DNA from 3 places in the Cronobacter turicensis genome. Region 2 is predicted to be linked to each of the others. Evidence: predicted binding sites of a transcription regulator. Region 2 holds the regulator's gene; each other region holds the start of a gene.
What was found. Region 2 encodes Fur, which represses iron uptake genes when iron is present. Its sites were predicted from a motif close to ATAATAATGAGAACNACTATCAA; they were not measured.
Positions count from the first base shown of each region.

Region 1: fepB (Fe2+-enterobactin ABC transporter substrate-binding protein) is a predicted target of Fur. The motif match lies at 6,074-6,096, and genes of this name have one in related genera.
Region 3: AB8W27_RS05970 (Nramp family divalent metal transporter) is a predicted target of Fur. The motif match lies at 2,510-2,532, and genes of this name have one in related genera.

Region 1 is NZ_CP165997.1:1,188,402-1,196,302, reverse strand. Features, by position in the region: gene cstA (pyruvate/proton symporter CstA) at 1-961, opposite strand, end outside; gene entH (proofreading thioesterase EntH) at 1,224-1,637, opposite strand; gene entA (2,3-dihydro-2,3-dihydroxybenzoate dehydrogenase EntA) at 1,638-2,390, opposite strand; gene AB8W27_RS05725 (isochorismatase) at 2,387-3,256, opposite strand; gene AB8W27_RS05720 ((2,3-dihydroxybenzoyl)adenylate synthase) at 3,266-4,870, opposite strand; gene entC (isochorismate synthase EntC) at 4,881-6,047, opposite strand; gene fepB (Fe2+-enterobactin ABC transporter substrate-binding protein) at 6,252-7,193, shown strand; gene entS (enterobactin transporter EntS) at 7,218-7,901, opposite strand, start outside.
Region 2 is NZ_CP165997.1:2,992,416-3,000,316, forward strand. Features, by position in the region: gene seqA (replication initiation negative regulator SeqA) at 1-205, opposite strand, end outside; gene ybfF (esterase) at 389-1,156, shown strand; gene ybfE (LexA regulated protein) at 1,285-1,566, shown strand; gene fldA (flavodoxin FldA) at 1,728-2,258, shown strand; gene fur (ferric iron uptake transcriptional regulator) at 2,548-3,000, shown strand; gene AB8W27_RS14280 (helix-turn-helix domain-containing protein) at 3,322-3,933, shown strand; gene AB8W27_RS14285 (beta-N-acetylhexosaminidase) at 3,993-6,644, opposite strand; gene chiP (chitoporin) at 6,701-7,901, opposite strand, start outside.
Region 3 is NZ_CP165997.1:1,230,214-1,238,114, reverse strand. Features, by position in the region: gene mgrA (L-glyceraldehyde 3-phosphate reductase) at 1-683, shown strand, start outside; gene AB8W27_RS05975 (DUF2502 domain-containing protein) at 819-1,175, shown strand; gene AB8W27_RS05970 (Nramp family divalent metal transporter) at 1,231-2,469, opposite strand; gene AB8W27_RS05965 (NupC/NupG family nucleoside CNT transporter) at 2,826-4,010, shown strand; partial or broken gene AB8W27_RS05960 (EAL domain-containing protein) at 4,054-6,242, opposite strand; tRNA gene AB8W27_RS05955 (tRNA-Ala) at 6,411-6,486, opposite strand; tRNA gene AB8W27_RS05950 (tRNA-Ala) at 6,531-6,606, opposite strand; gene AB8W27_RS05945 (YfeC-like transcriptional regulator) at 6,825-7,184, shown strand; gene AB8W27_RS05940 (YfeC-like transcriptional regulator) at 7,188-7,577, shown strand; gene gltX (glutamate--tRNA ligase) at 7,603-7,901, opposite strand, start outside.

The DNA of each region.
Region 1 (7,901 bases), 1.8 Mb from region 2:
AGACCGGGCCGGTGCCGTCGATGAATTTGGTCATCGCGGGCATCGTCAGCGTCGGGCGCATGATCAGAATGCCGATGGCGAGGCCGACAATGGTGCCGATTTTGAGGAACGTCGAGAGGTAATCGCGCGGCGCAAGGAGCAGCCAGACCGGCAATACCGCCGCGACAAACCCGTAACCCACCAGCATCCAGGTTAACTGTACGCCGGTGAAATCAAACCACGGCGCCCACGTCGGGCTCTGCGCCACCCAGCCGCCGGAGACAATGGCAAATACCAGCATCACCAGGCCGATAACTGACACTTCGCCGATGCGTCCTGGCCGCAGATAACGAATATAAATGCCCATAAAGAGCGCAAGCGGAATGGTAAAGGCGACGGTATAAGTGCCCCACGGGCTGTGGGTCAGCGCTTTCACGACGATCATCGCCAGCACCGCCAGGATGATAATCATAATCATGAAGCAGGCGACGAGCGCGATGACGCCCGCGGTGTTGCCCATTTCTTCTTTGACCAGTTCGCCGAGCGACCGACCGTCGCGGCGGGTGGAGACAAACAGCACCATGAAATCCTGTACCGCGCCTGCCAGTACAACGCCTGCGAGGATCCAGATCATGCCAGGCAGATACCCCATCTGCGCCGCCAGTACCGGCCCCACCAGCGGCCCGGCCCCGGCTATCGCCGCAAAATGGTGACCGAACAGCACTTTTTTATCGGTGGGGACATAGTCGAGCCCGTCGTTATGGCGCACCGCGGGCGTCATGCGCGTCGGGTCGACGGCCAGCACGCGTTTGGCGATGAAGAGACCATAAAAACGGTAAGCGATAAGATAGATACAGACGGCGGCGACCACGATCCAGAGCGCGTTGATCTGCTCGCCGCGGTTAAGGGCGATATAGCCCAGCGCAAATGCGCCCACCACGGAGAGCGCCGCCCAGATAAGGTATTTCCCTGAGTTCGTCATAATAGTTATCCATTCAGTGAAACAGTGAGTGAAACATAGGTGTTACATTTTGTTTCTATATCACCAAAATGGATTTAACAACTTAGCCACCAGAGAAACGCGTCCTGGCGGCAGGGATTTACGTCAGTCTGTTAACGGGATCACGGGGCTGGCGGGTTCCCGGTGGTTTAACGCGGCGGGTGCGCTGCGCTTACCCGCCCTACACACTTTGGGACCGGGCTTTCGTAGGGCAGGTCAGCGAAGCGCACCCACCACACATAACCTACCCCATAACCGCCGTACTTAACCGGCTGGTGCAGCAGCGCCGCCCCTGTTCGTCATAAATCACGATCTCCCAGCACTGGCTCTGCCGCCCCAGATGCAACGGCTGACAAACGCCGCGCACCTGGCCCTGCGACACCGCGCGGTGATGAGACGCGCTGATTTCGGTGCCCACCACGCACTGCCCGTCACGGGTAGTCAGGTAACCGGCCATCGAGCCGAGCGTTTCGGCAAGCGCCGCGGAGGCGCCGCCGTGCAGCAGACCGAACGGCTGATGCGTGCGCGTATCGACCGGCATGGTGGCCTCCAGCAAATCATCGCCGAGACGGGTATATTCGATCCCCAGATGCTCCACCAGCGTGCCGACGCTGGTCGCGTTCAGCGCCTCAAGCGTCATGTGTCGTTTCCAGATCATCTATGCTCCAAGCGTTGAGCCGCCGTCGATAACAATATCCTGTAGCGTAATGTGGCTTGCGAGATCCGAGGCGAGAAACAGGATGGTGTTCGCCACGTCCTGCGGCTGCGCAATCTTGCCGAGCGGAATACCGAGCTTAAACTGCCCGGCAAAACCGCGAATGCGCTGCTGTTCAGCATCGTCGCTTTTCCAGAGCGTGCGCTGCATATCGGTGTCGGTCGAGCCCGGCGACACCAGATTTGCGCGCACGCCAGAGGACGCCAGCTCCAGCCCCACGGTCAGCGCCAGGCTTTTGAGCGCCGCTTTCGAAGCGCCATACGCCGACATCCCGAGGCGCGGCGTATGGGCGGCGTCGGACGCGACGGTCACGATAGCCCCGCCCTTCTGCGCGCGAAACTGCGCCATCGTCTGCTGAAAGAAGTTAAACGCGCCGCCCACGTTCACCGCGAACGTCTGCTGCCAGTCGTCGGGAGAGAGTTCATCCGTCGCGCCCATGCGCAGAATGCCCGCCGCGTTCACCAGCACATCAAGACGGGCGCTATTAGTGAGCAACCGCTGGCAAACATCCGCCACCGCCGCGGCGTCCGCCACATCGAGCGTTTCACACGCAAACGGATAATCGGCCAGTGGAAATGCCAGATCGAAACCGGTTACCTTCGCGCCCGCCGCGACAAACGCCAGCGCGGTGGTATAGCCAATGCCCTTGCCCGCGCCCGTCACCCAGACGTTTTTCCCCCGGAAATCGAGCGTCATGCCTGCGGCTCCCGGCTCAGCAGCGCCCACCAGGCATCGATGGTCGGGTTTTTCGCGAGCATCACGAAATCGATATCGCCATGTACTTTGCGCCAGCGCGCCGCGAGCGCCATCATGCGCACGGAATCCAGACCGTAGTCGATCAGGTTTTCGTCATCTTCCGGCTCGTCGGACTCATCCAGCAGCGGCAGCACCAGCGCGCGCAGCGCCGCTTTGCTGCCCGGCGCGTCCGAATCATTAGCAGGCAGCAGATCGGCGGTCATCACCACGCGCCCGGCGCGACCCGCGACGTAATTGAGCGCCATCAGATGCTCATCACGGCTGAAATCCGCCAGCGCGTCGGCCACCATAAACGGTTTGATATCGCGCATAAACGCGTCGGTGGCGGTGATCATGCAGCCGATGTGGGCGTAAACGCCGCAGATGATGAGCTGATCGCGACCCGTCTCTTTCAGCGTGTGTTCAAGCGGCGAGCGATGAAACGCGCTGTAGCGCCATTTCACCAGCACGGTGTCGTCGGCATCCGGCGCCAGCGCCGCGACCACCTTTTGTTTATCAGGATGATTGTTCAGCCCCGGCCCCCACATGTCGTTCAGCAGCGCGCGGTCGGCGTCGCTCTGATTATTGGGCTGCGCGGTGTAGTAAACCGGGATGCCCTGCGCCTTGCAGTACTTTCTCAGCGCGGCGATATTCGCCACCACCTGTTCGATCATCGGGCAGTTTTCGCCCCAGAAGTTAAGGAAATACTCCTGCATATCATGGATGAGCAGCGCCGCGCGCGGCGGCTCTAACGCCCAGCTCACTTTATTTTGCGGGAGATCGGCCGCCGTAGGCAGCGTATAGGCGTTTAGTTTTGGAATAGCCATAGTCTTTCCTTACTCAGAGACGGGCTGACGCGCGGCCAGCCACAGACGCAGTTGTTTTTTATCCACTTTGCCGACCGGCGTGAGCGGCAGCGCATCGACGCGCTCCACGCGATCCGGCAGTTTAAAATCGGCGATGCCCAGCTCGCGTAGAAAGCGTCGGATCTCCACCGCCCTGACCGGGCGGGTGGTGACGATATACGCGCAGCTTTTTTCGCCAAGCAGACTGTCTTCCATCGAGACCAGACCCGCATGGACGATAGCCTCGTGACCGAGCAGCAGGTTCTCGATCTCTTCCGCGGCGATCTTCTCGCCCCCGCGGTTGATCTGATCTTTCTCACGCCCCTGAACGGTGATGTAGCCCTGCTCATCGATGGCGATCAGATCGCCGGAGCAGTAAAAACCGTTCTCATCAAAGGCGCTGGCGTTGTGTTCAGGGCTGTTGTAGTAGCCGCGGAAGGTGTACGGGCCGCGCGTCATCAGCCGTCCCGTCTCACCGCGCGGCAGCGGATTGCCGTTTTCATCGGCCACCCAGACCTCATCGTCCGGGCTCATCGGGCGGCCCTGCGTGGTGAAGATGCGCTCGTCCGGATCGTCCAGGCGGGTGTAGTTGACCAGCCCTTCGGCCATGCCGAACACTTGCTGGAGCTGACAGCCGATCTCCGCCGGAATACGTGCGGCGAGCGTGTCGGAAAGCCGCGCGCCGCCGACCTGCAACAGTTTCAGCGACGCCAGCTGGCGGTTACCGCCCCACTCCTGAATGGCCTGCAGCCAGAGGCTGACGGCGGGCGGCACCAGCGCGGTGACGTTAACCTGGTGCGCCTCAATCAGCGGGAAGCAGAGCGTCGCGCTCGGATCGCGCGCCAGCACCACGCAACCTTCGGCGAAGAACACGCCGAGCGCGCCGGGGGAGCTTAACGGGTAGTTGTGCGCTGCAGGCAGCGCGCAGAGGTAGCGCGTTTCGCGGGTGAATTCACAAATCTCCACGCTGCGGCGGATGCTGTAGTAGTAGTCGTTATGCGTGCGCGGGATGAGCTTCGGCGTGCCGGTACTGCCGCCGGAGAGCTGGAAAAACGCCACTTCATCGGCGGCGGACGGCGTGAAAATAACATCCGCTTCAGGCTCTGAAATCAGCGCGTCCAGCCCGTCTCCGCGCAGAAGCGTCATACGCAGCGACGAGTGCTGCGCTTTCAGCGCAGTGATATACGCATCATCGCCAAAGAGCGCGTGCTCGCGGTCGGCAATCAGCAGCGCCGGAGCAATCTGGCGCGCGTAAGCGTCAAGCTCGGTGCGCTGATGACTAAACAGCGCGTTGACCGGCGCCACGCCGATTTTCAGCAGCGCGAAGAACACGATGTAAAACTCCGCCACGTTGCCAAGCTGAACCAGCGCGGTGTCGCCGCGAGACAGCCCACGGCGCGCCAGCGCGCCCGCAAGACGTGTGGCTGCCGCATCCAGCTCGCGGTAGCTGTAGCGGCGCTCGCCGTCGATAAGCGCCGTCGCGGCGCTCTGCGCGTGGCGGCTGACGATATCGGTAAGCGGCAGGTCGAGCCAGTAGCCGCGGTCGCGGTAGCGCGCGGCGAGATCGTCCGGCCAGCGGGTGTAAGGGATCGTCATGCGTAAAACCTCAGTGAAGACCTAAAACGTGGAGCATGGTGGAGAGCTTGACGCCGGTTTCGCGCCACTCCGAAGCCGGGTCGGACGCCGGAACAATGCCCGCGCCCGCAAACAGCCGTACCTGGTTTTCCTGCAAACGCGCGCAGCGAATGGTCACCGCCCATTCGCCGTTGCCATCGGCATCGCACCAGCCGACAATCCCGCCGAACAGCTCGCGATCGAACGGCTCCAGCCCGGCGATATACGCTTTCGCCGCCTCATGCGGGTAACCGCTCAGCGCAGGCGTCGGGTGCAGCAGGCAGGCGAGCGACAGCGCGTTGTCATCCGCAAAGCGCGTTTCGCCCTCGACAGGCGTCGCGAGATGCCAGAGCGTCGGCGTGGTAATCAGCTCCGGCGCGCCCGGCATCGCGAGGCGCTGGCTGCGATGCGCGAGTACGTCGCGCATCGCCTGCGTCACCAGTTCATGCTCATGGCGATCTTTGGCCGAGCAGAGCAGCGCTTGCCCTGCGCTTTTATCCTGCGCCGCGTCGGCATGGCGGCGCGCGGAGCCCGCCAGCGGCAGCGAGCTGAAGGTATTGCCATCTTTACGCAGCAGCAGTTCCGGGCTCGCGCCAAGCAACGCGCCGCCCTCCGCCAGCGGCACGTGGAAGTTAAAACTCGCGGGGTTTTGCGCCACCAGACGCGCCAGCAGCGCCAGGCTGTCCGGTGCGTCTTCTGTCGTGATGTCGATAAGGCGGGAGAGCACGATTTTACTGACCGCAGGCGTGTCGGTCAGCGCGGCGGCGCGCGCCACCATCGCCATGAACGTCGCCTCGTCCGGGAGCGCTTCACGGCGGACAACACGCGGCGCGGCGCTATTTTCGATAAGCGAATACCCGCCGCGGGCGGTATCGCTGTGGCTTTCAGGAATAAACAGCGCGGACGGTTTGCGGGTATCGAATGGAATAGCGCCGACGACGACAGGGCGCACGATGCCCTGCCTGCGGGCGCGGTCGAACGCGTCACGCAGCGCGGTCTGAAACACGCCGTGGCGCTCTGCGCCGTCGGCGGCTGGCGTCTCCAGGCGCATGAAACAGCCGCGGGTGGTAACACTGCGATAAGGCGACATGAAGAAAAAACTGTCGGATGAAAGGGATGCGGTCGCGTCGCCGCGTTCTCCGGCCAGTGACGTGTCCATGCGATCCTCCTGTACCAAAAAGTGAACTGATAATTGTTATCATTTGTATTTGGAGGCGTAACCTAAGGCGAAATGGCAGGGTTGTCAACCGTGAGCATGCCGTGAAGCCCTCAGCGACGCTTGCAACCTGTCGGCAAATGATGAAAATGAGAAGCATTATTAACTCATATTACAGGAATCGTTGCCGTGACGTTCACTTCCGCCCTGCGCGCCATACTCGCCGCCAGCCTGCTGGTTTTAGGAATTTCCTCAGTTTCACAGGCGGCATCCTGGCCGCGCCAGATAACCGACAGCCGCGGCGTACATACGCTTGATAAGGCGCCGCAACGTATTGTCTCCACCAGCGTCACGCTGACCGGTTCGCTGCTGGCGATTGACGCGCCGGTGGTGGCGAGCGGTGCTACGTCGCCCGGCAACCGTGTTGCCGACGACCAGGGATTTTTACGTCAGTGGGGCGACGTGGCGAAAGCGCGTCATGTTGAGCGGCTCTATATCGGCGAGCCAAACGCCGAGGCCGTGGCTGCGCAGATGCCGGATCTGATTCTGGTGAGCGCGACCGGCGGCGATTCGGCGCAGGCGCTCTACGAGCAATTTTCTGCTATCGCGCCGACGTTAATCATCAATTACGACGATAAAAGCTGGCAGGCGTTGTTAACGCAGCTTGGCGAGATCACCGGTCATGAGAAGCAGGCCGCCGGGCGCATCGCGCAGTTTGACCAGCAGCTCGCGCGGGCGAAAACGCAGATGACGCTGCCGCCGCAACCCGTGAGCGCGCTGGTCTATAACCCTGCGGCGCACGGCGCGAATCTCTGGACCGCCGAATCGGCGCAGGGGAAACTGCTCGGCCAGCTCGGCTTTACGCTCGCGCCGCCGCCCGCCGCGCACGGCCTCACCAGCATGGGCAAACGCCACGATATTATTCAGCTCGGCGGGGAAAATCTGGCGGCAGGGCTGAACGGCGAGACGCTGTTTTTGTTCGCGGCCGATGATAAAGACGCCGCGGCGCTGATGCGCGATCCGCTGCTGGCCCACCTGCCGGCGGTGAAAAATAAACGGGTTTACGCGCTCGGCACCGAAACCTTCCGGCTCGATTACTACAGCGCCAGCCTGCTGCTCAAACGGCTTGAGACATTATTCAACGCATAAATGGGGGGCCGGTTGGCCCCTTTTTTAATGGGGCGCGGGTTCCGGCGGCGGCTGACGCAACCGGCGCAGTTCAGCAAAAAGCAGCGCCAGCGCAAGGGTGATAACGGCCAGCCCAAGCCCGCCGACGCTGGCGGCGCTCACTGGCGAAAACCAGGCGCCCATACCGCCGAGCGCCGCCGCGCCGATGGCGTCGCCCGTGACATTTTGCGCGGTCCACAGTCCGTTGATACGCCCGAGCATGTGATCCGGCGTCCGGGCCTGGATAAGCTGGTACTGGATAAGCGAACTCACGCCGCTCAGGTAGCCGAACAGCGTCAGACAGACGAACGCCAGCGGCCAGAATGGCATCAGGCTGAACACGCCGACGGCCGCCAGCGCCAGCACCGAGGAAATCAGCAGCGTGCGGCCAGGGCGCGGGGCGTGCGCGAGCCCGCCGCTGGTGAGCGCTCCCAGCGCCGCGCCGAGCGGCACAGCGGCGTACAGCACGCCGATTTCACCGCCCGCCATCTGCCAGTGGTTCGCAAGCGACGGATACAGCACGCGCACCGCGCTCGCCATCGTCAGCAGCGCGCCGACCAGCGCCACGCCGCCCACGACCGGGCTTGCCGCAAGAAAGCGCAGCCCGTCGGCCAGCGCGCGCAGCGGATGCTGACGCTGCATCTGCGGCGCGGGGAGCGCCGGGAGGGTGAGCAGCGGCAGGAGCGTGAG
Region 2 (7,901 bases):
CGCGGGCCGGGTTTACCGGTTTTTCAGGCTCAGCGGCGGGCGCGACGATGGCGGAAGTCTCTGCTTTGGCTGGAGTAGCGGCTAACTGCGAGGAGGCGGAAAATTTCAACATGCGCCGTAAAATGTCGGACGCGCTTTCGCCAATATGCAGGGTGTGGCTGGCAATGTAGCGATACAGCTCGTCATCAACTTCAATCGTTTTCATCTTAATCCAGTGCGATATCTTTTCTGAATACAAGTCGTTGGGATTATAGAGTTAAAACCCAACAGCGGATAGCGTCAAACCAGGAAGGCCGCAAAAGTCGGAATTAACTGGAACCTTGCAGCCGGGCGGCAGAATGGTCAACATGATAACCTAACCTGTCAGTCGCCAAAAAAGAACTTTGCCATGAAATTAAATACCCGCACGCAATCTGCGCAACAACCGACTCAAAATACACCGATTGTGTTCATTCACGGGCTGTTTGGCAGCCTGGATAACCTGGGCGTGCTGGCGCGCGAGCTGGTGGAAGATCATGACGTTGTACAGGTAGATTTGCGCAACCACGGGCTTTCCGGGCGCAGCGAGACGATGGATTACCCGGCGATGGCGCAGGATATTCTCGAAACTCTCGACGCGCTGGGGCTGGAAAAGGTGATTCTTATCGGCCATTCGATGGGCGGCAAAGCGGCGATGGCGGTGACCGCGCTTGCGCCGGATCGCATAGAAAAGCTGGTGGCGATTGATATCGCGCCGGTGGATTATCAGGTGCGCCGTCACGATGAGATTTTTAACGCGGTGAACGCGGTGAGCGACGCGGGCGCCACGTCGCGCCAGCAGGCGGCGGAAGTTATGCGCCAGCACATTAGCGAAGAAGGCGTGGTGCAGTTTCTGCTGAAATCGTTTGTCGAGGGCGAATGGCGCTTTAACGTGCCGGTGCTGTGGCGTCAGTATGCGCGTATCGTCGGCTGGGAGACGGTGCCTGCCTGGCACGGCCCGGCGCTGTTTATCCGCGGCGGCGCGTCGCCTTACGTGGAAGAAGCGCACCGCGAAGCGTTGCTCGCGCAGTTCCCGCAGGCCCGCGCGCATGTGATTGCGGGCGCAGGCCACTGGGTGCATGCCGAAAAACCGCAGGCGGTGCTTCGCGCAATCCGTCGTTTTCTGGAAACTGATTAAAAACAGACCGACCGGCGCCGTCCTGCGCCGGATGCGTTGGCGCGCTTCGCTGCCTCATGTATGATGGCGCGCTGAAATACCGCCGGGCTCCGCCACGGCAGCCTGTTTCCCCTGTCTATACTCATACCATGGCAAAAGAACAAACGGACCGCACAACGCTCGATCTCTTCGCGGATGAACGCCGTCCGGGCAGACCGAAAACCAACCCGCTGTCGCGCGACGAACAGCTGCGCATCAATAAGCGCAACCAGCTTAAGCGTGACAAAGTTCGCGGGCTTAAGCGCGTCGAGCTGAAGCTGAACGCCGACGCGGTAGACGCGCTGAACCATCTCGCGCAGGCGCGCAATATCAGCCGTAGCGAGCTGATAGAAGCGATGCTGCTCGCTCAGCTGAAAGCCTTGCAGGAGTAAGGTCTGGTCTGATTTTTACCCAAAAGGACGGGGCAATGTAGCAGAGAGTGCACCCGGCGCCTGATACCGTTTCCGCACCCTCTTTTGTTCTGCTATGATTGCCCTATCTGTGGGCGTTATGCCAGCACCATCACATTTAGATTCAAGAGGTTATTCTTCTTATGGCAATCGTAGGCATCTTTTTCGGCAGCGACACCGGCAATACCGAAAATATCGCAAAAATTATCCAGAAACAGCTCGGGAAAGACGTTGCTGAAGTGCATGACATTGCTAAAAGCAGCAAAGAAGATCTGGAAGCATTCGATATTCTTCTGCTTGGCATTCCGACCTGGTATTACGGCGAAGCGCAGTGCGACTGGGACGATTTTTTCCCGACGCTGGAAGAAATAGATTTCAACGGCAAGCTTGTCGCGCTCTTCGGCTGCGGCGACCAGGAAGATTACGCTGAATACTTCTGCGACGCGCTGGGCACCATTCGCGACATTATCGAGCCGCGCGGCGCGACCATCGTTGGTCACTGGCCGACCGAAGGCTATCACTTTGAAGCCTCCAAAGGTCTGGCGGACGACGATCACTTCGTCGGTCTGGCGATTGACGAAGACCGCCAGCCTGAGCTGACCGCAGAACGCGTTGAAAAATGGGTCAAACAGGTTTCTGAAGAACTGCATCTGCAGGAAATCATCAACGCCTGAGATACATGGCGCGGGCGGATGTCCGCGCCGTTTGATAGATAAAAGCAATGAAAATAATTGCTACAAATTTTTAACTTTCCCTCGCTAAGCTGTACAATGGCTTCCTTAATTATCAGGCCCTCCACGTGAAAAACGCTGGCTGGTCCACGATTTTTAAGCTCTTTTTTGCCGGACGCTTGCGGTTTTCATTTAGGCATGTCAGTTCTATAATGAGACGCATTCATCTTCGGCGTATCCGATGTATCGCTTCCTTCCGGAGCGAGTCGTTAAGCAACAGGACAGATTCCGCATGACTGACAACAATACCGCATTAAAGAAGGCCGGCCTGAAAGTCACGCTTCCTCGATTAAAAATCCTCGAAGTGCTGCAGGAACCGGTCAATCATCATGTCAGTGCGGAAGACCTCTATAAGCGTCTGATTGACATGGGTGAAGAGATTGGCCTTGCCACGGTCTATCGCGTACTTAACCAGTTCGACGATGCCGGCATCGTCACCCGTCACAATTTCGAAGGCGGAAAATCCGTTTTCGAGCTGACGCAACAGCATCATCACGATCATCTGATTTGCCTCGATTGCGGCAAAGTGATCGAGTTCAGCGATGACTCCATTGAAGCTCGTCAGCGTGAAATCGCAACGCGTCATGGCATCCGCCTGACCAACCACAGCCTCTATCTGTACGGGCACTGTGCGGATGGCGACTGCCGCGAAAATGAACACGCGCACGAGGCTGGCGGCAAATAACGTTCGCCACGCTGCATAACCCAGGCCGACATCTGTCGGCTTTTTTATTCTCTGAAAACCTTCCCCTGAAAATACAAATGTATTTTTTTAGATAAAAATAAAATTTATGGTGTTTTAATACAGCGCACAATGCTTAATTAAGCTACTTATATTTTATTAAATGGAAATTCAGAAAATATAAATATCTTTACCGGTCAATCGTTTAGACGTAAGATTACCCCTGTTCTTCCTTTTATCTCCCCTGCCCCTTATTGCAGCAATAAAAAAGCATCCATTAAGATACAGCAACGATTTAATTCTATTTTATATAAGGTAACCAATATGGTCTTACCCCCTAAACCGCTTGCTGAGATTTACCGTATCGCGGATATTTTCAATAGCTACGGTAACTGGTCTCGCGCAGAAAAAAATACGCTCATTCCCCTGCGGGACGGGGAGATCTGCATCATTCGCGGTGGTCAGTTCTCTCTGATGCGCCAGAGCGACCGGCTGCTGCTGGAAAAAAGCAGCGCGCCTTCCGTTCTTGGTCTCGCCAGGAATTTAGGTAAATCCCAATTCGCAAAATTACAGGCTGATTCTGAATGTCATTATCAGTTAATTCCTTTTGATTATTTCATGCAGGAAATTGAAAAAAATCACTGCCAGTTACATCTGCTTATTTTGTCCTCATGGATTATTAATATACTTTGCTATCGCGAAGAAATCATGATCGGTAGAAACAGCTTCAGTATGATTAAAGCGAATATCGATTGCCTGGCGGCGATGGATGAGTTCATGCGTAACCGCATTAACGTGGCGGATTATATTGTTAAAAAAACTAATCTTTCCCGCAGTATGGTGATGAAAACCCTTTCTCAATTACGCAGCGCGAAAAATATTGAAATCAGTAAAGGCAAGCTGGTCGCGGTTCATCATCTGCCGGACACGCTGTAACACGCACGGCGCCCCACACAACAAAGCCAGCCCGGAGGCTGGCTTTTTATTACGCCGGGTTACAGCTGTACATTCTCCACACGGCTGTAACGTTTGCCGTCGCTGCTGACGCTTCGCACCTGCACCGCGCCTGCGACGCGTGGCGGCTTCGCGGCGTCATAACGCTGCCAGCGCGCGCCGCCGTCGGTGGAATACTCCATTGCGACGCCAGGCAGGCTGATGTTCATCCGCAACACGCCCTCTTTAACGCGCGCGCCGGGCACCGGTAAACGGAACTGCACGCCCGCTTTTTCAAGCTTCGGCAGTTCGCGGCTGCCGGTCAGGTTCGCAAAGCGCGTCCAGTCGTCGTGCAGCGCTTTCACATCCACCAGATGCGTTTCGCCGCCTTTATATTCGCGACCCGCCTGATAATCCTGCTCCCAGGCGGCGCGATGCCAGGCGCGCTCCGCGACGGCCAGCAGACGCGGGTACATCATGTACTCCATCTGCTTATCGGTGCGCACGACTTCGCTCCAGAGCTGCGCCGAGAGGCCATACGCGCCCGGCCACGGCTTGTCGGATTTGGCGCTGAATGCATTGCCATCGCGATCAACGGAAGTCTCTGCGTTTTGCGGCAGGTTATCTGGCGCGAAGCTGAAAATCTTGCGCTCGTCGCTAAAGCGCGTGCCCCAGTAATAGCCGCTCTCCGCCGGATTCACTTCGTTCGGGAAATCGAGATAGACGTAGTCCGGGTTAGAGACCACGACACGAAAACCTTTATTCGCCCAGTCGTTCACCGTATCAAAGCCGCCCCAGTAGAGCGTATCCCAGAAGTTGACGTTGACGTGCGAGGTAGCAAACGCGCTGACGTCTTTCGCATCTTTTAGGCCATCCTGCCACGCCTGCATGGTGTCGATGCCGTGGGCTTTGACGAGCTTACTGACTTCAATACCAAAGTAACTGGAAAGATGGTCGACATCAGTCACTACGCCGTCCTGCACCATTTTCTGGCATACCGGCGAGCGCGCCCAGGGCTTGTCCTGACGGCTCTGGTCGATAATCCCCTTTCCGGCCTCTGGTTTCGCTTTGTCCGTATAGCCCGCCCCGAGGTAGATATTTTTGGCCTCATCGCCGCCGAAATGCCAGGTGCTGAGCGGTTGTCCGGCCTCTCTGTGCATCTGCTGGATCTCGCCAATCACTTTATCCACGAAGCGGCGCGACGAGTCGAGGCATGGGTTGAGGTAGCCGGTGCGGTTGTAGTACTGCACGCCAGTGGTGACCGACGTATCGTCAGGATCGAGCAGACGATATTGATTCGCCTCTTCGGTTTTGCCCGCTTTTTCCAGTTTGTCGTAACGCGCTTCCATCGCGACAACCGCCGCGCGGGCGTGCGCGGGCATATCGATTTCCGGGACCACTTCTATCTGGCGCGCAGCGGCATATTTCACTATCTCAATATAATCCGCACGCGTGAAATACCCGCTGCCGTTATTGTTGGTGTCCGGCCCGGAGCCGAGCTGCGGCAGCAGGCAGGTTTTTTCGCTGAGATCGTGGCAGCGCTTCGCGCCCACGTCAGTCAGTTCCGGCAAACCCGGTATTTCAAGACGCCAGCCTTCGTCATCGCTCAGATGGAAGTGGAATTTATTGAGCTTATAGGCCGCCATCTGGTCAAGCAGACGCAGCACGGCCGCTTTGGTGTGGAAGTTGCGCCCCACATCAAGGTGAATGCCGCGATAGTCAAAACGCGGCGCGTCCTGGGCGTCCAGCGTCGCTATCTGCCTGGCGCCCTCCGCCGGGATCAGCGAGAGCAGCGATTGCAGCCCATAAAAAACGCCTGCGCGGTCATAGCCGGTAATCGTCGTCTCTTGTGGCCCGATATGCAGCTGATACGCGCCGGACACCGCCTCTTTGCCGGTAAACGCCTTGCTGTCGATGGCTGTCCGCACCGGATACCCCGCGTCGGTTTTCACGCCGAGCAGCGCAAAACGGGCGGTAATCGCCTCCTGCGCGGGTTTATCCAGTGCGGAGAGAAAGAGCTGAACGCCCTTATCGAGTGAGACGTTTTGTCCGTGTACTTCAACGTGGCGCGGCGTAGGCACGATCTGCCCGCGCAGATGCTCTGCATTCAGGGTTTTGACGTCACTGTTTTTGTCGAATCGCGCTTCGGCGGTCATCAGAATGTTTTTATCATCCGCCGTGCGTTTCCACTGATCTTTTAGCGGGCTGACGAAGTCAGTTAACGTTTCGGTATCGGTACTGGCGATAACCTTCGGCGCGCCGTCGTCTGCCGTGACATACCAGCGCGGCAATACGTCGGTGATAAACAGTTGCCAGTACTCATTAATAATCGGGATCTCCACCGACGCTTTCGCCGGGAAGCCGGTAAATTTGTCCGTCGGCTCAAGCTTGTGGAGATCGCCCATCACGTGGGTCACTTTAAACTGATCGTTATCGACTTTGAGGATCTGGCGAATGCTGTGAAACCAGATAGTCCAGTTTTTTTCCGTTACCGCATCGCCTGGATTGGTGAGCGTGATAACCGCTTTATTGCATGACGCCCAGTCGGCGCCCAGCGCCGCGCAGTCTGTGCCGTGCTGCGCGGCCTGATTGTCGGTAATCGCATAATTGAGCCCAAACTGGCTGATGTGTTCTGCCGTTGACGCCTGTGCGCCGGTACCGGAAAAAAGCCCCATTACCGCACCCGCTAACAGACTGACCTGTAATTTTTTCATCATCGTGTCCTTTTCACTGCCCTTTATGTAAGGCGCCTGCGCGCGCCCCTGCGCAATCAGAAAATCGTGAACGGCGCCGTGACGATAAATTTCACGTCGCGTTCATCCTGGAAGATGTTGCCGTAGCCGCCGCCGTAGCTCGGGATGTCAGAATGGTTGTCGTACTGGGTGAAATGCAGTTTGAACATCGTGCCTTTGGCGCGGCCATCCTGCAGGGTGTAAACCGCATCCAGACTGTAAGCGGATTCTTTCAGGCGATAGTTGGGATCGTAGTAACCGTCGGTGGTCGGAAGCGTGGAAGGTTTCGCATCCCAGGCGTAAACATACGAGGCGCCGAGCGCGAAACCAGGCAGATTCCAGTTTTTGAGGTCATACATCGCGCCGAAGAACACGGCTTTTTCGTCATCGGCGTTGAAATCGGAGCGGTTGTCCCACCAGATATCCAGCCGACCGTTAGAGGAGGCGTAAGTGGGCGTCATGCGCTGCAGAAAGTAGCCCTGCTGCCCTTCGGCGCTCACCCAGGTGCCTTCCAGACGCAGATCGACCTCGCCAATTTTATAGCCAAACGTCAGCGCCTGAAGCCAGGCGGTGCCGTCGTAGATATCATTGATACTGCCATGGCTGGCTTTATCGCGCGCGCCGTAAAACTGATAACTGGTAGAGAGCGGGTTGCCGGCAAGAGAGAAGTTGTAGCTTGCTTTCGCGAAATATTGGTCGATATAGCCCTCGGCCTGACCAAAAGCCGCTTCCAGCACCAGCGAATTTTTAAAATCATATTTCGCGCCAATGGAGTGGAGATAATCCACGCGGGTGGTTCTGTCGTTCTGGTAAAATTTATCCATCTCCAGATGCCACGGCGACTTGTATTCGTTGGTCCACATGTACGAAAAGCTCAGCGCGCCTGTTTTGCCATAATCAAAATTCGCCCCGGCTTCGGCGCCCTGATACGTGCCGGGCATAAAGCTCCAGTGCGGCGCCAGCAGCGTCTGGCCTGTCGGTTGCAACCAGCCTGCCCGCGCCCAGACGGGGCCATATTTAAATTTTCCCGCCGCTTTATAGAGGCTGATGCCGCTTTTATCGCCGGACCAGTCTTCATCGTAGGCTTTGTTGCTGGAAGAGAACGCGATTTCATTCGGGTGGCCGCTATCGCCATTTTCCGCCATTTCAATGGCCGTGAACGCGGCGAGGTCGAGCCCGAACATATCGGCGGCGAACCCTGACTGGAAATCGAGATTCGCGTTCCAGGTGGCGTGCGAC
Region 3 (7,901 bases), 1.8 Mb from region 2:
GGGACGGCCCTTACGGCGACTGGGGCTCACGCAAATACCTGATTTCAAGCCTTGACCAGAGCCTCAGGCGCATGGGCCTTGAATACGTGGATATTTTCTATCACCACCGTCCGGACCCGGAGACGCCGCTCGAAGAGACCATGCGCGCGCTGGACCATATTGTGCGTCAGGGTAAGGCGCTGTATGTCGGCATCTCTAACTACCCGGCGGATCGCGCGCGCGAGGCTATCGACCTGCTGGCGCAACTCGGCACGCCGTGCGTTATCCATCAGCCAAAATATTCGATGTTTGAGCGCTGGGTGGAAGACGGTCTGCTGGATTTGCTCAAGGAAAAAGGCGTCGGCAGTATTGCCTTTTCGCCGCTGGCGGGCGGGCAGCTCACTGACCGCTACCTGAACGGTATTCCGGCGGATTCGCGCGCCGCCAGCGGTAGCCGCTTCCTGAATCCGGATCAGATAACGCCTGAGAAGCTGGAGAAAGTGCGCAAGCTGAACAGTCTCGCGGTACAGCGCGGGCAGAAGCTGTCGCAGATGGCGCTCGCCTGGGTGCTGCGCGATGAGAACGTTACGTCGGTACTCATTGGCGCCAGCAAGACCAGCCAGATAGACGATGCGGTGGGAATGCTGGCGAAGCGCACCTTTACCGTCGAAGAACGTCAGGCGATCGAGGCGATACTCGCATAGTGCATGAGGTGACGCTGCTTTAGCAAAATGTGCGGTCATACCTGTTTTCGGAGTCGGAGCGATGCTGCAGAGATTTACAGGTCCGTAATATTACTGCAACAGGCCACTACGGCCCCGATCGTGAAGGAGATAAGTATGTTCAGGTCACTGATTCTTGCAGCAGCGTTACTGGCGGGTACGGCGCCGCTTATCGCCAGCGCTAGTGAAATCACCCTGTTGCCATCCATCAAATTACAAATTGGCGATCGCGACAATTACGGTAACTACTGGGACGGCGGCCGCTGGCGCGACCGCGACTACTGGCGCAATCATTACGAGTGGCGCGGCGACCGCTGGTGGCGTCATGACAATGGTCGTCATCGCGGCTGGGACAAACACCGCGGCTGGGACGACCGCCGGGCGTATGAGCGTGGCTATCGCGAAGGCTGGAGCGATCGCGATGACCGTCGCGGCTGGGATAAACATGGCCGCGGCCATGGTCATCACCACTGAGTTCACTCGCGTAATAACAAAAAAGGCAGGCCCGGAGCCTGCCTTTTTTACGTCGTTATAATCCGAGCGCCGTGCCCACCAATAGCCAGATATTCAGCGCTACCACCAGTACGACAATCGCCCAGCCGGTGCGTTTTACCCACGGTGTGTTGACCAGCTCGCCCATCAGCGTTTTGTTGCTGGTAAAGAACAGCAGCGGCACCAGCGCCAGCGCGATACCAAAGCTCAGCAGCACCTGGCTCATCACGAGAATGCGCGTCGGATCGAGGCCCATCAGGATAACGATAAACGACGGCGCCATTGTCACCGCGCGACGTACCCACAGCGGAATGCTGAAGCGCACAAACCCCTGCATCACCACCTGCCCTGCCAGCGTGCCCACCACCGTGGAGGAGAGCCCAGCCGCTACCAGACTTAAACCAAAAATGGTCGCCGCCGCGTGGCTCAGGAGCGGTTCGAGCGTCAGGTACGCCTGATCGAGCTCGGCCACTTTGGTATGTCCGCTGAAGTGAAACGCCGCCGCTGCGGTCGCCATCATCGCCAGATTCACAAAACCGGCGATGGTCATCGCGATCGCCACGTCCCATTTGGTCGCGGAGTAGCGTTCTTTACGCGAGCCGTCATGCAGGTTTTGCGTGAGCGACGAATGCAGATAGATAACGTGCGGCATGATGGTCGCCCCCAGGACGCCTGCGGCCAGGAACACGGCTTCGGAATTCGGCAGGCTTGGGATAAGCATCCCTTTGCCGAGCGCGGCAAGCTTCGGCTGCGAGAAGAAAAGTTCGACAATATACGCGGCCGCCACAAACAGCAGCAGCCCGCCGATGACTTTTTCCAGCGGTTTCTGCCCGCGCTTTTGCAGCATCAGGATAAGAAACGTGGCGATACCGGTCAGCACCGCGCCCTGCAGGAGCGACACGCCAAGGATCAGCTTAAAGCCTATCGCCGCGCCGATAAATTCCGCGAGATCGGTCGCCATGGCGATGATCTCCGCCTGCACCCAGTAAAACCAGACGACCTGGCGCGGATAGTGATCGCGAATTTGCTCGGCGAGATTTTTGCCGGTAGCGATGCCAAGCTTGGCGGAGAGCACCTGAATCAGCATCGCCATCAGGTTCGCCCAGACCACCACCCACAGGAGTTGATAGCCAAAGCTCGCGCCCGCCTGGATGTTGGTCGCAAAGTTACCCGGATCGATATAGCCAATGGCAGCGATGAAAGCTGGCCCCATCAGCGCCAGCCTTAACTTTCGCGCTGTACGGCCACGATTTTGCTCAACGCGACTGTGGTTCATTCTCTGCCTCTGAAATATAGCCTTTGCTATGTTTCATGCTACCAAAATGAGAATGATTATCAAGTTCATAAGACCGGACAATCTCTGATGGCTCTGATAGCTGAAATCAATGAAAGGTGAGTTAAGATCGAGGAATACGCGGAAAAGTCTACCGCATGTGACCACGTATGTTAAAAGTGTAGCAGGAAAAGATAACCTTTCACTGCTTTACGTAACATCACATTTTTGTATGTTTGATCACTCTTTTCATGTTTTGTCACATGACGTAACTATAGTGTGTTGCAGATCTCGTTTTCTAAATGGTTGTTGCATAGAATGTGCACGGAAATTAAACCTGCCTCATATTTGGAGCAAATATGTCCCGCGTTCTTCATTTCGTTTTGGCGCTCGCCGTTGTAGCGCTCCTTGCTTTGCTGGTTAGTCACGACCGCAAAAAAATTCGCCTGCCCTATATTGGTCTGCTGCTGGTTATCGAAGTGCTGCTGGCCTGGTTCTTCCTGAACTCAAACATTGGCCTGGGCTTTGTGAAAGGCTTTGCCGATATGTTTGAAAAACTGCTCGGCTTTGCTAATGAAGGGACTAACTTCGTCTTTGGCAAAATGAACGATGAAGGTCTGGCTTTCTTCTTCCTGAAAGTGCTCTGCCCTATCGTCTTTATCTCTGCGTTAATCGGTATTTTGCAGCATATTCGCGTTCTGCCGATTGTTATCCGGGCTATCGGTACGGTTCTCTCTAAAGTGAACGGTATGGGTAAACTGGAATCCTTCAACGCGGTAAGCTCGCTGATTCTGGGACAATCAGAAAACTTTATCGCCTATAAGGATATTCTCGGCAAGATGTCGCGCAACCGTATGTACACTATGGCTGCGACCGCGATGTCCACCGTGTCCATGTCGATCGTCGGCGCGTACATGACCATGCTGAAACCGCAGTACGTTGTGGCGGCGCTCATTCTGAACATGTTCAGCACCTTTATCGTCCTCTCCATCATCAACCCGTACCGTGTTGAAAATGAAGAAGATTTGCAGATGTCTAACCTGCATGAAGGGCAGAGCTTCTTCGAAATGCTGGGCGAGTACATTCTGGCAGGTTTCAAAGTGGCGATTATCGTTGCCGCGATGCTGATCGGCTTTATCGCGCTGATCTCCGGCCTGAACGCGCTGTTCGCCGCTGTACTGGGCATCTCCTTCCAGGGCATTCTGGGCTACATCTTCTACCCGGTTGCCTGGGTGATGGGCGTACCGGCCAGCGAAGCGCTGCAGGTGGGCAGTATTATGGCGACCAAACTGGTGTCCAATGAATTCGTCGCAATGATGGATCTGCAGAAACTGGCGGGCACTATCTCTCCGCGCGCGGAAGGCATTCTGTCGGTATTCCTGGTTTCCTTCGCGAACTTCTCCTCTATCGGCATCATCGCAGGCGCTATCAAAGGCCTGAATGAAGAGCAAGGCAACGTGGTTTCTCGCTTCGGCCTGAAGCTGGTGTATGGCTCTACGCTGGTGAGCGTACTCTCCGCGTCTATCGCCGCACTCGTGCTGTAAGATAACGCGACGCGTTAAAAACCGGGGCCTGGCTCCGGTTTTTTTATGCCCTGCGCTCAAGCGGCTCAGGCTGCCCTGGCAGATAGCCCTGAATATACTCCACGCCAAGCGCGAACAGCAGATCGCGCTGCGCCGGGGTTTCAACGAACTCTGCTACCACCGTCAACCCGCGCGCCTTCGCCAGATCGCAAATCGATTTCACCACCAGCGCGTCAAACGTATTGCTCACCACGTGACGGACAAAGCAGCCGTCGATTTTAATGATATCGGCCTGTAAGCTTTTGAGCCGCTCGAAATTGGCGTAACCGGTGCCAAAATCATCAATCGCGATGCAAAACCCTCGCGCCTGCAAAAGCGCGATATTATGCATGGTGTTTTCCGAGCCGGAGAGCGCCTGCTCCTCCGTTACCTCCAGAATCACCGCGCTAATCGGCACCTGGTAGCGCTCAAACAGCGCAATGGCCTGCTGGGCGATGCCCTGCTGTTGTAGCGTTAAGGGCATCAGGTTAACGGAAAAGCGCGCGCCTGGGCGCGTTTGCGGGTGCGCGTGCAGATATTTCAGGAGTTTCTCCAGCACCTGCATATCAAAACGCGCGCTGAGGTTAAAACGGGCGATCAACGGGATAAATTTCGCGGGCATAATGAGCTCGCCATCGCACTCAAGCCGCGCCAGAATTTCAGCATACCCCTCCCCCTGCGCATTGCGTATCGGCTGCGCGAACAGCGTGACGCCATCCCCGGAGAGCGCGCGTTTTACCTTCTGCAGCATCAGCACCGGCTCGCTGGTTTGCCCGGAAATGCCCTGGCTGCGGCTTTCCAGCGCCACCACCGGCTCGCCGGGATGTGCAAGTTCCGCGAGATAACTCAGTTGCCCGATGGTGCGGTAAAGCTCCTCTGGCGCCTGCACCTGATGTACCGGCGCCCAGGCGGCGCCATAGTCGAGATCAAGCGGCGTGCCGTTCCACTGGATACGTTTGCTGTTCAGCAGATCCACCATGTGCCGCAACCGGTTATGCGGCTCAGGGCCTGCCAGCCAGATAAGCAGGTCGCTGTCCGGTAACTGAAAGACTTTTTCGCCGGCGTTCAGCCAGGGCAACAGGAGCGTCGTCACCTCTTTTTTGCACTGGATGCGCATCATCAGGCCATAGTGACGGCTAAGAAACTCAAGATTGGTCACACGCAGGCAGCAGAGCGCGCCGCCAGAAGCACTTTGCAGGTGCCGCTCCAGCGCGCGCAGGTTTGGCAGTCGCGTAAGGGGATCGGTCAATGCCAGCATACGATATTGCCGTTTCATCCATTCATTTTTGTTAAAAATGACCGTCATGAAACGCATCGAAACTGCAAATGCAATAAAGCCAGACAGCATAAACGCCAGCAAAAAGCCGTTTTTATCTGCCGGTAAAAAGCTGTTGGAGCTACCCATTAACAATAATAAAGCAACAGACCAGAGCAGCGTAATCAGCACGGGACCGATAAGAAAAATCCCGGTGGTAAATAAAACGAAAATGACCGGCAGCGTATAAATCGAAATTAAAAAAACTTTAAAGGGCAGCAGAAAGAGCGTCAGCAGAATGAATACCGAGGCAAACCAGCCTGTGGCCAGCAACTTTTTTTCCGGCGCGAGCAGCGGAATAATGCAGCGGCGCCAGAACGCGCGGGCAAACACCGGGCTTAGCGCCATGCGGACTGGATAATAAAAAATATCGACGAAGATGACCGATGCTGCCATTAAACCCTGGACGGTGACAATACTGTAAAACGACGTGCTTTCGCCAAAATAAGACGCAATAACCTGAGGATAATCAAGCCAGTGCCCTGAAATCATCATTAAGAGCTTGATCAGACAAGGCGCCATCAGGCCAGTCAGGAAGAGGCGTAACCCCGCGCCGCGCCGGGCCATCGCAAAGCGCCAGCGCGGACCTTTCAGGGCGCGGCACAAGCCGCACGCCAGCGTAATCGGCAATAAAAAACTCGCGATAAACGCCAGCAGTTGTTGGCTATTTAGCGGGAAAAACCAGCCATAAAAAATAAAAATGAGAGCGCCAGGGGGAGTAAGGCATAGCGGCCGAAAAGATAAATCATCGCCAGCATCAGGCTGAGCGGTAAAAACGTTAAATATATTCCTGCGCCATCGACAATAGCCTCTGGCGATAACAGGCGCGCTAGCGGCAACAACAGGACGCACAGCAACAACGCAATGCCTGACTTACGCAAACCGTGGCGATAATTCATAAGAAGCTTCTTACAGGCATGGCGGCGTTTCTACAGACTTTAATGATAAAAACCTTTCGCCTGGCTGGCAAGAAAATGGGGAATGTTCAGAAGAAGCGGCGGATGACGAGTAGAAATAATCCACCCTTAAAAACAAAAACCCCCGCCATAAGGCGAGGGTTTCAATTTTGGTGGAGCTAAGCGGGATCGAACCGCTGACCTCTTGCATGCCATGCAAGCGCTCTCCCAGCTGAGCTATAGCCCCACGAGATTCTGGTGTTACTGACCAAACCTGTTGGGATAAAGGTTTGGTGGAGCTAAGCGGGATCGAACCGCTGACCTCTTGCATGCCATGCAAGCGCTCTCCCAGCTGAGCTATAGCCCCGTCGGAACACCTTGTCGCGTTGACGGGCGGGATAATAAGAATTCCACCGGACAGTGTCAACGCCAAATTCATCTTTGCATTTCAAGTGCCGAAAAAGCCAGCAAAAAGGTTCCAAAAAATCGCATCTCCCGATACGCTAGTTATTCCCGTCACAGTTTCCTGTACTGTGTTCTTGTACGATAAACGACTAACAGGTTACATGTTGAAAAGGATGAGTTATGGTCAAGGATCGAATGACCCCGGACGAGCTGGCGCATTACACCGGATATAGCCGCCAGACTATCAATAAATGGGTGCGCAAAGAGGGCTGGCACACGTCGCCGAAGCCCGGCGTACAGGGCGGCAAAGCGCGCGTGATTCATGTTGATGAACAGGTGCTGGCGTTTATCCGCAGCGCCCGCCGCGTCTCTGATAACGTCGCCACCTATACAGCGTCTGTCGACGCGCCCCTGGAAAATCTGCTGCTGAATTCTCTGAAAGAGATGAGCCAGTCAGAGCAAAAACAGCTAACCTCGTTACTGCTGCGTGAAGGCATTGCCGGCCTGTTGCAGCGGCTGGATATTCGCCACACGGATTAAGCCATGAACCGATTTACACGCTGGATGACGGCGAAAGAACTGGGCGAGCTGACGGGCTATACGGCGCAGACCATCAGCGGCTGGGCGCGGAAGTACGGCTGGAAGCGTATTCCGCTCAAGGGGCGTAAAGGCGGCGCGCAGTTAATTCTTATCACGCAGCAGGTGTATGACTATTTTCTGTCCACCGATAAGCTGCGCTACTCAGCCCACCTCTATCGCCGCGTTGAAGAGAACGATGCGCCCTACGTGACCTGGGATAACGAAATGATGGCGCAGTTTATCCGCACGCTGGAGATGCTGAACCCGCAGGAACAGGCGCGCCTGAGCGAGCTGATTAATGAAGAAGGGACGGCGGGTCTGGTGAAAAGGCTCGGCCTTAGCGACGAAAAATAAAAGCCGGCTTGCGCCGGCTTTTTTATTACTGCTGGTTTTCGCGTTCCGCGATAAAGGCCAGCGCTTTGTTGATACGCTCTACGCTTCGGGATTTACCAATCGCGTGAACGGTCACGTCCAGGCCCGGTGATTGCCCTGCCCCGGTCACCGCGACGCGTAGCGGCATGCCCACTTTACCCATGCCCACTTCCAGCTCATCGGCGGTCGCCTGAATGGCATGATGCACATTTTCAGCGGTCCAGTCGGTCACCGCAGCGAGTTTATCGCGCACCACTTCCAGCGGCTGACGCGCCACCGGGCGCAGGTGTTTTTTCGCCGCGTCGG